3 regions of the Paenibacillus sp. HWE-109 genome follow, and region 2 is predicted to be linked to each of the others. Evidence: a T-box and tRNA genes for the amino acid it is inferred to sense, from the RefSeq annotation. Region 2 holds a T-box; the other regions hold tRNA genes.

Region 1 (3,185 bases), 3.6 Mb from region 2:
TTGCGGATTAATTTGAGGAACGCAGTCTCATCGCCCACCTTAATGAGCTGCCAAGAACCAATCTTCTGCATCTCGTCGTCTTTGGGATTCGCTTCTATGTAATCTGCGATCACTTTCTCGTTCAAGTAATAGTCAGATCGTGTATTCAGCACAATATCTTTATCCTTGATATTATACAAAAAAATGGTGTCAATCACTTGGAAGTATCCCAAATCCACCTGAAACCGCGTGAAAATCTTTTGCTTTGTCAGCATATAATCATCCGTGCCATATTCCATGAAATTCAAGAGATTCACGTCTGGCTCACGATCGTTGACCAAATTCAAATAATTATTGATTTCCTTCATCTGCTTATCCACTTGCTTCACATAATCCGCCAATAGGTTTCTGTTGGCTCCTGAGACTTGCTCCCTTACAACGCTAATCGCGTAATGGTTATTATAGTACAAGAAAATAATAAGTGGAGAAATAATAATCACAAATCCGGCCACAAACTTAAAAGTAAGAGATTTTCTCCAATTCAATCACGATCGCATCCTTTGCGGCTGACATGTTCTCCCAAATAATCACTTATAGGGTAACCTTCGTAATGGACAACCGTCAAGACAAATAAAAAAGCTCATGAAATCAATTGATTTCATGAGCTTCTTCTTCTATACCGGCAAGAGGACTCGAACCTCCACCCTTTCGGACTCGATTTTGAGTCGAGCGCGTCTGCCATTCCGCCATGCCGGCATATAAAGTTGTAAATCAATGGTGCCGAAGACCAGACTTGAACTGGTACGGTAGTCACCTACCGCAGGATTTTAAGTCCTGTGCGTCTGCCGATTCCGCCACTCCGGCTAATAAGATAATGTGGAGGCGCCACCCAGATTCGAACTGGGGGTAAAGCTTTTGCAGAGCTCTGCCTTACCACTTGGCTATGGCGCCTTAGTAATAATGGAGCGGAAGACGGGGATCGAACCCGCGACCCTCGCCTTGGCAAGGCGATGCTCTACCGCTGAGCCACTTCCGCATATAAAACTGGGGATCAAGGATTTGAACCTTGGCATGACGGAGTCAAAGTCCGTTGCCTTACCGCTTGGCTAATCCCCATTATCTTGCATGTTGGTAATAATGGGCGGACGACGGGACTTGAACCCGCGAATGCTGGATCCACAAACCAGTGCGTTAACCCCTTCGCCACGACCGCCACAATATTAAGTTTTTACTTTTTTGGCAGGGGCAGCAGGAATTGAACCCACACCAAAGGTTTTGGAGACCTTTGTTCTACCCTTAAACTATGCCCCTAGAAAAAGTAAATGGAGGCTGATGGATTCGAACCACCGAACTCGGAGAGAGCAGATTTACAGTCTGCCGTGTTTAGCCACTTCACTAAGCCTCCATGATGTAAAACCTTTGATTCTTTGTGGTGCCGTCGAGAGGACTTGAACCCCCAACCTACTGATTACAAGTCAGTTGCTCTACCAGTTGAGCTACAACGGCTTATTTAATTAAGAAATGGTGGCTTTGGACGGAATCGAACCGCCGACACGAGGATTTTCAGTCCTCTGCTCTACCGACTGAGCTACAAAGCCTTGCTTACTTTTTGAAGAAAAATGGCGGAGCTGACGGGATTCGAACCCGCGGTCTCCTGCGTGACAGGCAGGCATGTTAGGCCACTACACCACAGCTCCATGCTAAGTACAATATCTTCTTGCAGAAGATGAATTGGTTGCGGGGGCAGGATTTGAACCTGCGGCCTTCGGGTTATGAGCCCGACGAGCTACCGGGCTGCTCCACCCCGCGTCGTTAATTATAATTCACGTTTCCATGCTTTGCAAGTCTCACTTTAAAAGTAAAACTTGATGGAGGCTGACGGGATCGAACCGCCGACCCTCTGCTTGTAAGGCAGATGCTCTCCCAGCTGAGCTAAGCCTCCATGGGAGTAATGAATGGTGACCCGTAGGGGACTCGAACCCCTGTTACCTCCGTGAAAGGGAGGTGTCTTAACCACTTGACCAACGGGCCTTGCTAGAAAGATAGTGGCGGAGAGAGAGGGATTCGAACCCTCGAGACGCTTGTGACGCCTACACGATTTCCAATCGTGCTCCTTCGGCCAGCTCGGACACCTCTCCATATGGCTCCCCGAACAGGACTCGAACCTGTGACAACTCGATTAACAGTCGAGTGCTCTACCAACTGAGCTATCAGGGAATAGGAAAACTTATGACAAGGATTTATTCCTTGAAAACTAGATACGAAACGTGCGTAAAGTAACATTTAGGTTTATTGGTTAAGCCCTCGACCGATTAGTATTCGTCAGCTGCATACGTTGCCGCACTTCCACCTCGAACCTATCAACCTCGTCGTCTACAAGGGGTCTTACATACTGGGAAATCTCATCTTGAGGGGGGCTTCGCGCTTAGATGCTTTCAGCGCTTATCCCCTCCGTACATAGCTACCCAGCTATGCCTCTGGCGAGACAACTGGTACACCAGCGGTACGTCCATCCCGGTCCTCTCGTACTAAGGACAGCTCCTCTCAAATTTCCTACGCCCGCGACAGATAGGGACCGAACTGTCTCACGACGTTCTGAACCCAGCTCGCGTACCGCTTTAATGGGCGAACAGCCCAACCCTTGGGACCTACTTCAGCCCCAGGATGCGATGAGCCGACATCGAGGTGCCAAACCTCCCCGTCGATGTGGACTCTTGGGGGAGATAAGCCTGTTATCCCCAGGGTAGCTTTTATCCGTTGAGCGATGGCCCTTCCATTCGGTACCACCGGATCACTAAGTCCGACTTTCGTCCCTGCTCGACTTGTAGGTCTCGCAGTCAAGCTCCCTTATGCCTTTGCACTCTGCGAATGATTTCCAACCATTCTGAGGGAACCTTTAAACGCCTCCGTTACATTTTAGGAGGCGACCGCCCCAGTCAAACTGCCCACCTGACACTGTCCCCATACCGGATCACGGTACCAGGTTAGAACTCCGATACGATCAGGGTGGTATCCCAACGGCGCCTCCACCCAAGCTGGCGCTCAGGCTTCAAAGGCTCCCACCTATCCTGTACAGATCGTACCAAAGTCCAATATCAAGCTGCAGTAAAGCTCCATGGGGTCTTTCCGTCTTGTCGCGGGTAACCTGCATCTTCACAGGTATTAAAATTTCACCGGATCTCTCGTTGAGACAGCGCCCAAGTCGT
Region 2 (3,185 bases):
CTTTTTTGTAACCCTCATCATCGAATGCAGGTTTGCTGGTAAAGGCGGAGTACTGGGATGGTGACTGTGGTAGTCCAGCCAGATAAGCGGCTTGAGCGACATTCAGTTTGTCTAAGTCGTCGATGTTGAATAAGCCCTTGGCGGCGGCTTTGATGCCGTACAGATTGTATCCTGTAGCTCCGTTGCCGTATGGAATTTTGTTCAAATAGGCAAGTAGAATTTCGTCCTTGGACATCAAACGTTCCATTCGTAAGGCAAGCAGCAATTCCCTTGCTTTACGACCATCATCGCGGTCTAATGTTAGAAATACCCGTCTAGCGAGCTGCTGCGTGATGGTACTACCCCCGGTTTGCACTTCTTCATTCAGAAGCTTCTGGGTAACAGCGCGATAAAGTCCGCGGAAATCGATTCCGTGATGCGTTTTGAAGTCTTTGTCCTCAATGGACAAGACTGCATCCAAAACAACTTGCGGGATATCATTGAGCTGAGCGAGACGTCGATCTTCTTCCGTACGCAATTGGCCAATCACTGTGTCGTCATTGAAATAGGCGAAGCCTGTAACGGCATTTTCCTGAATTTGCTGACGAATGGATTCTTCGCTGCGGACAGGGTCTTTCTTGACCAACGCGCTAACATATCCGAATGCAGCGGATCCGCCTAATAGGCCTGCCAAAAAGGCGCTAATCAGGGTCCATTTTAAAGTAATCCAAGTGACTTTGAATGTGGTTCTCACCCAAGGTCGATTCCATTTCGCGAAAAAATTGCGCATAAGTTCCAATATTCCTCCTTACATGAACCCATACAGTATACCATAATTGCAGCTTTTGCGGTAATACTGGAGGGAAGAAACGATGATAGACGGTTTGACAACAATGGAAGAGTTGTGTTATAAATTGAACAAATGCATGGATGGATCAGCAGTAGGTAGCTTGTGGATGCTTTCAGAGAGCCGGTGGATGGTGCGAACCGGTACCTGCAGGTTAGTGAATTACGGTCTTGAGCAGTAGATGGGAACCTGCCGCCAATTGGGCTGCACCAGTAGTATCTGCCGATTAAACCCCGTTATAGGTTCTTGAGTGAAAACAGTCAGCTGTACACGGAACTTATCGTTATAGATGTACGTAACTGCTGTTTTAATTAGGGTGGTACCGCGAGTCAAGTCTTCTCGTCCCTTTGTGGATGAGAAGGCTTTTTTTGTATTTTTTTATGAAGAAGGAGATGGATGAACATGACAATTTTAAAAGATCTGGAGTTTCGTGGACTGCTTCACCAAATAACGGACCGCGAGGGCTTGGACAAAAAGCTAAGCGAAGAGCGAGTGGTGCTTTATTGCGGCTTCGATCCAACAGCGGATAGTTTGCACATTGGGAGTTTATTGCCGATTCTAACGCTTAGACGCTTTCAGCAGGCCGGACATATCCCGCTTGCGCTCGTTGGCGGCGGCACAGGTCTAATTGGTGATCCGAGTGGTAAAGCCAATGAGAGAACGCTGAATGGACCGGAAACCGTTGTCGCATGGTCACAAAGCATCAAAGAGCAGCTTTCCCGCTTTCTTAATTTCTCAACTGATATCGAGAATAGCGCTGAGCTAGTTAACAACTATGACTGGTTGGGTTCGTTGAACGTCATTGAATTTTTGCGGGATGTAGGCAAAAACTTTACAGTCAACTACATGCTGGCCAAAGATTCCGTGGATTCCCGGATTACGAAGGGGATTTCGTTCACCGAATTCAGCTATATGATCCTGCAATCGTACGATTTCTTGAAATTAAATGAGACCAAGAATTGTTCACTGCAGATCGGAGGCAGCGATCAATGGGGCAACATTACAGCTGGACTTGAACTTATTGGCAAAACAACAGATCAACGCGCTTACGGTGTGACCTTGCCGCTTGTAACTAAGAGTGATGGCCAAAAGTTCGGCAAAACCGAAGGCGGTGCGATTTGGCTGGATGCAAGCAAAACGTCACCGTACCAGTTCTATCAGTTCTGGCTGGGTACGGCAGATAATGATGTTATTCGTTTTCTCAAATACTTCACTTTCATATCGCATGAGGAAATCGAACGTTTGGAAGAAGAAGTGAAGTCGCAGCCTGAGAAGCGAGAGGCGCAGAAACTGCTTGCTCGTGAAGTCACGCAGTTAGTACATGGGGGAGAAGCACTGGAAAGTGCTTTAAACATCACCGCAGCTTTATTCAGCGGCAACATTCAAGATCTTTCCCGCGTGGAGATTGAAGAGGCATTTAAGGATGTTCCTTCCACAACGCTGGAGCAAGACGACATCGCGCTTGTTGACTTGCTAATCGCCGTAGGTGCTGCGCCATCCAAGCGCCAAGCACGCCAGGATATTGAAAGTGGCGCTGTGACGGTTAACGGTGTCAAGGTGACATCCCTTGAAGCGGTGGCCAAGGACCTTGGCAAACTGGGAGAAGCTTACCTTGTCGTTCGCCGCGGCAAAAAGAATTACTACCTAGTGCAGTTTGCTTAGGTACAAATGGAGAGGAGTCCTTAGGGGTTACTACTTACCTTCTTCCAAACGCGGAAAACGAAACTCCCCACGAAAAGTAACAATAAGCGTCGAGAGTACAGGTAAATTTTGTTTACGAAGGGTTGAAATGAAGCCGCGCGCGCGGGCGAACTGATGAGCCCCGTCCCAGGTACGGAATAAGCCGGAGACTTTGGCTTTGACCTTGGCCATCCGCAAGTCTCGTTCGGCGACATTGTTGTCAAAAGGAACACGGACATCTTGAATAAACCGGAGAATCGGTTCCTTGTGACGACGGAAACGTTCACCCAGATTGGCCGATTTACTTTTGCTTTGCCTGCCTTGCGGTCCGGTTTTGGCTTTGGTACGCCCTTGATTCCATTCCAGCTCGCCCTGCTGCAGGATGTCATCGTACCAATTCTCTAGCCATTTAACCGTACTCGGAGCTAAGCAGCACAAGACTTTACGGGCGGCTAGCGTGAGACGCCAGGCTACTTGTAGCAAGCGTTTCATCTGCACGGCCCACTGGTGATGATCATAATCGGCGATTCCTTGGCATTCCCGCAGTAAGTGCGCATTGCATAAGGCATGCTGGAACGTGTATTTTTCTTTAAAATACGGCCCGTTGCAGTCATGCACTAGAATGCCCGAGTAAGCCGGCAGCAGACCGATGGCATCAAAAGCGAGGGTGCCCCGGTTT
Region 3 (3,185 bases), 4.4 Mb from region 2:
GTGCGGCAACGTATGCAGCTGACGAATACTAATCGGTCGAGGGCTTAACCAATAAACCTAAATGTTACTTTACGCACGTTTCGTATCTAGTTTTCAAGGCGCAAATCACGCTTTGACTGTTTGGTGATGATGGCGGAGGGGACCCACGCGTTCCCATCTCGAACACGACCGTTAAGCCCTCCAGCGTCGATGGTACTTGAACCGCAGGGTTCTGGGAGAGTAGAACGTTGCCAAGCAGTTTACCCCTAGTGGGTATTTTTTTTGCTACCCTGTAAGCGTGCTTATCTTATAGGGGCCCTTAGCTCAGCTGGTTAGAGCGCACCCCTGATAAGGGTGAGGTCGGTGGTTCGAGTCCACTAGGGCCCACCAATATTCCCCAAAAAGTGAAGCTAAGCTTCGTAGGTAATTCCGATTACTTTTTCGGGGGCCCCATAACTATGCGGTCAATAACTTACGAGGGGCCATAGCTCAGCTGGGAGAGCGCCTGCCTTGCAAGCAGGAGGTCAGCGGTTCGATCCCGCTTGGCTCCACCAAATGTTCCCTGATAGCTCAGTTGGTAGAGCACTCGACTGTTAATCGAGTTGTCACAGGTTCGAGTCCTGTTCGGGGAGTACCTTTCTAGGAGAAGTGTCCGAGCGGCCGAAGGAGCACGATTGGAAATCGTGTAGGCGTCACAAGCGTCTCGAGGGTTCGAATCCCTCCTTCTCCGTCTCATTTCATACACAAGTTTGATTTCTTGGCGGCGTAGCTCAGCTGGCTAGAGCGTACGGTTCATACCCGTAAGGTCGGGGGTTCGAGCCCCTCTGCCGCTATTAATTAAATTGGAGAGATACCCAAGTGGCTATAAGGGGACCCTCTGCTAAGGGGTTAGACTGCGTAAGTGGTGCGAGGGTTCGAATCCCTCTCTCTCCGCCAGTAATTTCTTATAAGGCCCGTTGGTCAAGTGGTTAAGACACCTCCCTTTCACGGAGGTAACAGGGGTTCGAGTCCCCTACGGGTCACCATTAATTCCCTAATTTCTTATCCCATGGAGGCTTAGCTCAGCTGGGAGAGCATCTGCCTTACAAGCAGAGGGTCGGCGGTTCGATCCCGTCAGCCTCCACCATTTTCAACCTATTTGGAGCTGTGGTGTAGTGGCCTAACATGCCTGCCTGTCACGCAGGAGACCGCGGGTTCGAATCCCGTCAGCTCCGCCATTTTTACCAAAGTAAGAATTATGCCGTTGTAGCTCAACTGGTAGAGCAACTGACTTGTAATCAGTAGGTTGGGGGTTCAAGTCCTCTCGACGGCACCACAAGGCTTTAATATGGAGGCTTAGTGAAGTGGCTAAACACGGCAGACTGTAAATCTGCTCTCTCCGAGTTCGGTGGTTCGAATCCATCAGCCTCCATATACCTAATTTTATAGTGTGGCGGTCGTGGCGAAGGGGTTAACGCACTGGTTTGTGGATCCAGCATTCGCGGGTTCAAGTCCCGTCGTCCGCCCATTATTTTTAACCTATATTGGGGATTAGCCAAGCGGTAAGGCAACGGACTTTGACTCCGTCATGCCAAGGTTCAAATCCTTGATCCCCAGTATCTTCTTATGAGTCATTAGCTCAGTTGGTAGAGCACCTGACTTTTAATCAGGGTGTCGTAGGTTCGAATCCTACATGACTCACCACTTTACCCCAAAAAGTGAAGTGAAAGCTTCGAAGGGAATTCCGATTACTTTTCGGGGGCCCCAGCATTAACATGCGCGCGTATGGCGGAATTGGCAGACGCACTAGACTTAGGATTGTACTTCAAAAGGTTCGCTATATGACCGTTTTTTAAATGTCTCCTAACCGGAAATACGCTAAATTAAAACGCAATTGCGCTTCTTAACCGTAGGCACTACGGATTAGGAGGCTTTTTTATTTTTATAATTCGTAAGATTACGTACATTGAACACAATCAATGAATTTATAGGGGAAACAGCCCGTATAATTATCGTCTGAATCAGTCAGCATGGACTCAGCTATGAGAATCTATCTATAGAACTGTAGAGAACTGTAAAGAGCGTAATTTGACACTTGAGACGAAATCTTATTTACAAGCGTCTCGCGGACATAAACCGCTATCTTGGTGCATACAGGCTACTAGAAGTCACGCAGAATGACGTCGAATCGAAGTTTAAAACAGATGTTAAGACTACGTCGGTTAATATATACCTGTGAAGTGTTCGTGTACCGCAAACGCTTGCCACTCGATCGTTTGGAAGAGACAGAAGAAAATGTAAACTCTCAGCTCTCCAGAGGTGGCTATTCTAAGGGACATCGCAAGTATGAACGTAATAACAACTTAGAATGGATTCTTGGTGGGCTATGAATATACAAAAGAGAAAGCACTCCGAATGGAGTGCTCTTTTTAAGAATTAAGGGTGATTGATATTAAAAGTATATAATGCACTCGTGGACCAGTCAGATCCTTTTTGCCCTCTGATTTGAAAATATATAGTATCACCTGCTTGAATAGTTCCGCCAGGCCAATCTAATCCACCTGGTCCCTGATCACCGGCTGAACCCAATGACAGATATTGAGTACCGGTACGTAAAACCATATGCATGTCGTAGTTTAAGCCTGCTGGAGATTGTAGTGTTGCATTCCAGCTAGCATTGCTTCCAGTATCATTTGTCCAAGAATACCAGTCTACATCATCAGATGCATTGATTGTTGTAGAGACACCGCTTAGTGGTCCATTTAGCGAATAAGCTGTTGCAATCGAGTCTGCCCATCCATCATAAGCAAAAGCTGAGGTTGTGGCTCCAACCAAAGATATTGCACCAGCCAAAACTCCCACTACTAATTTTTTTTAAAATTTCTTTAGCAAAGCTATCACTCTCCCAAATTTAGTTATATAATTCCAACCAAATATATCACTTCCATCTATTTACATAAATAGTCCGGTGGAACCATTTGCTAGATACACAATTGCTACAATTGTCGAAAATATGTAGTTATTAATTAGATCGTAACAACGCTAGAATAAATCCTAAGATGGTTAATATTTCAAGTAAATATACGATTAAGAAAGAGTTGTATAACAAATTGGAGAACATAGGCGTTGCTCGATTTAAGGAAAGCATTCGGTAAACGAAGAGTCGGGAAAATTCACATATAAGTGTTATTTCTTTGTTTTTTTTTCTGTCCATCAATACGATAGTT

Evidence for each region. A T-box is a leader RNA that pairs with one kind of tRNA and senses whether it is charged. The one in region 2 lies ahead of tyrS (tyrosine--tRNA ligase), so its partner is inferred to be a tRNA-Tyr.
Region 1: it has a tRNA-Tyr gene. The T-box ahead of tyrS (tyrosine--tRNA ligase) is inferred to sense a tRNA for this amino acid. The anticodon was not compared.
Region 3: it has a tRNA-Tyr gene. The T-box ahead of tyrS (tyrosine--tRNA ligase) is inferred to sense a tRNA for this amino acid. The anticodon was not compared.

Annotation. Positions count from the first base shown of each region.
Region 1 covers NZ_CP091881.1:8,923,657-8,926,841, reverse strand. The annotation lists gene LOZ80_RS38405 (sensor histidine kinase) at 1-524, opposite strand, end outside; tRNA gene LOZ80_RS38400 (tRNA-Leu) at 657-735, opposite strand; tRNA gene LOZ80_RS38395 (tRNA-Leu) at 755-843, opposite strand; tRNA gene LOZ80_RS38390 (tRNA-Cys) at 857-930, opposite strand; tRNA gene LOZ80_RS38385 (tRNA-Gly) at 941-1,015, opposite strand; tRNA gene LOZ80_RS38380 (tRNA-Gln) at 1,024-1,095, opposite strand; tRNA gene LOZ80_RS38375 (tRNA-His) at 1,120-1,192, opposite strand; tRNA gene LOZ80_RS38370 (tRNA-Trp) at 1,217-1,290, opposite strand; tRNA gene LOZ80_RS38365 (tRNA-Tyr) at 1,303-1,384, opposite strand; tRNA gene LOZ80_RS38360 (tRNA-Thr) at 1,410-1,485, opposite strand; tRNA gene LOZ80_RS38355 (tRNA-Phe) at 1,502-1,577, opposite strand; tRNA gene LOZ80_RS38350 (tRNA-Asp) at 1,600-1,676, opposite strand; tRNA gene LOZ80_RS38345 (tRNA-Met) at 1,712-1,788, opposite strand; tRNA gene LOZ80_RS38340 (tRNA-Val) at 1,849-1,921, opposite strand; tRNA gene LOZ80_RS38335 (tRNA-Glu) at 1,936-2,010, opposite strand; tRNA gene LOZ80_RS38330 (tRNA-Ser) at 2,026-2,117, opposite strand; tRNA gene LOZ80_RS38325 (tRNA-Asn) at 2,121-2,196, opposite strand; rRNA gene LOZ80_RS38320 (23S ribosomal RNA) at 2,272-3,185, opposite strand, start outside.
Region 2 covers NZ_CP091881.1:3,458,221-3,461,405, reverse strand. The annotation lists gene LOZ80_RS14485 (transglycosylase domain-containing protein) at 1-769, opposite strand, end outside; T-box leader at 898-1,176, shown strand; gene tyrS (tyrosine--tRNA ligase) at 1,229-2,488, shown strand; gene tnpC (IS66 family transposase) at 2,519-3,185, opposite strand, start outside.
Region 3 covers NZ_CP091881.1:8,177,671-8,180,855, forward strand. The annotation lists rRNA gene LOZ80_RS35265 (23S ribosomal RNA) at 1-52, shown strand, start outside; rRNA gene rrf (5S ribosomal RNA) at 120-236, shown strand; tRNA gene LOZ80_RS35275 (tRNA-Ile) at 293-369, shown strand; tRNA gene LOZ80_RS35280 (tRNA-Ala) at 458-533, shown strand; tRNA gene LOZ80_RS35285 (tRNA-Asn) at 539-611, shown strand; tRNA gene LOZ80_RS35290 (tRNA-Ser) at 622-709, shown strand; tRNA gene LOZ80_RS35295 (tRNA-Met) at 739-812, shown strand; tRNA gene LOZ80_RS35300 (tRNA-Ser) at 824-915, shown strand; tRNA gene LOZ80_RS35305 (tRNA-Glu) at 930-1,004, shown strand; tRNA gene LOZ80_RS35310 (tRNA-Val) at 1,030-1,105, shown strand; tRNA gene LOZ80_RS35315 (tRNA-Asp) at 1,120-1,196, shown strand; tRNA gene LOZ80_RS35320 (tRNA-Thr) at 1,219-1,294, shown strand; tRNA gene LOZ80_RS35325 (tRNA-Tyr) at 1,309-1,390, shown strand; tRNA gene LOZ80_RS35330 (tRNA-His) at 1,412-1,484, shown strand; tRNA gene LOZ80_RS35335 (tRNA-Gln) at 1,504-1,575, shown strand; tRNA gene LOZ80_RS35340 (tRNA-Lys) at 1,587-1,662, shown strand; gene LOZ80_RS35345 (hypothetical protein) at 2,395-2,811, opposite strand.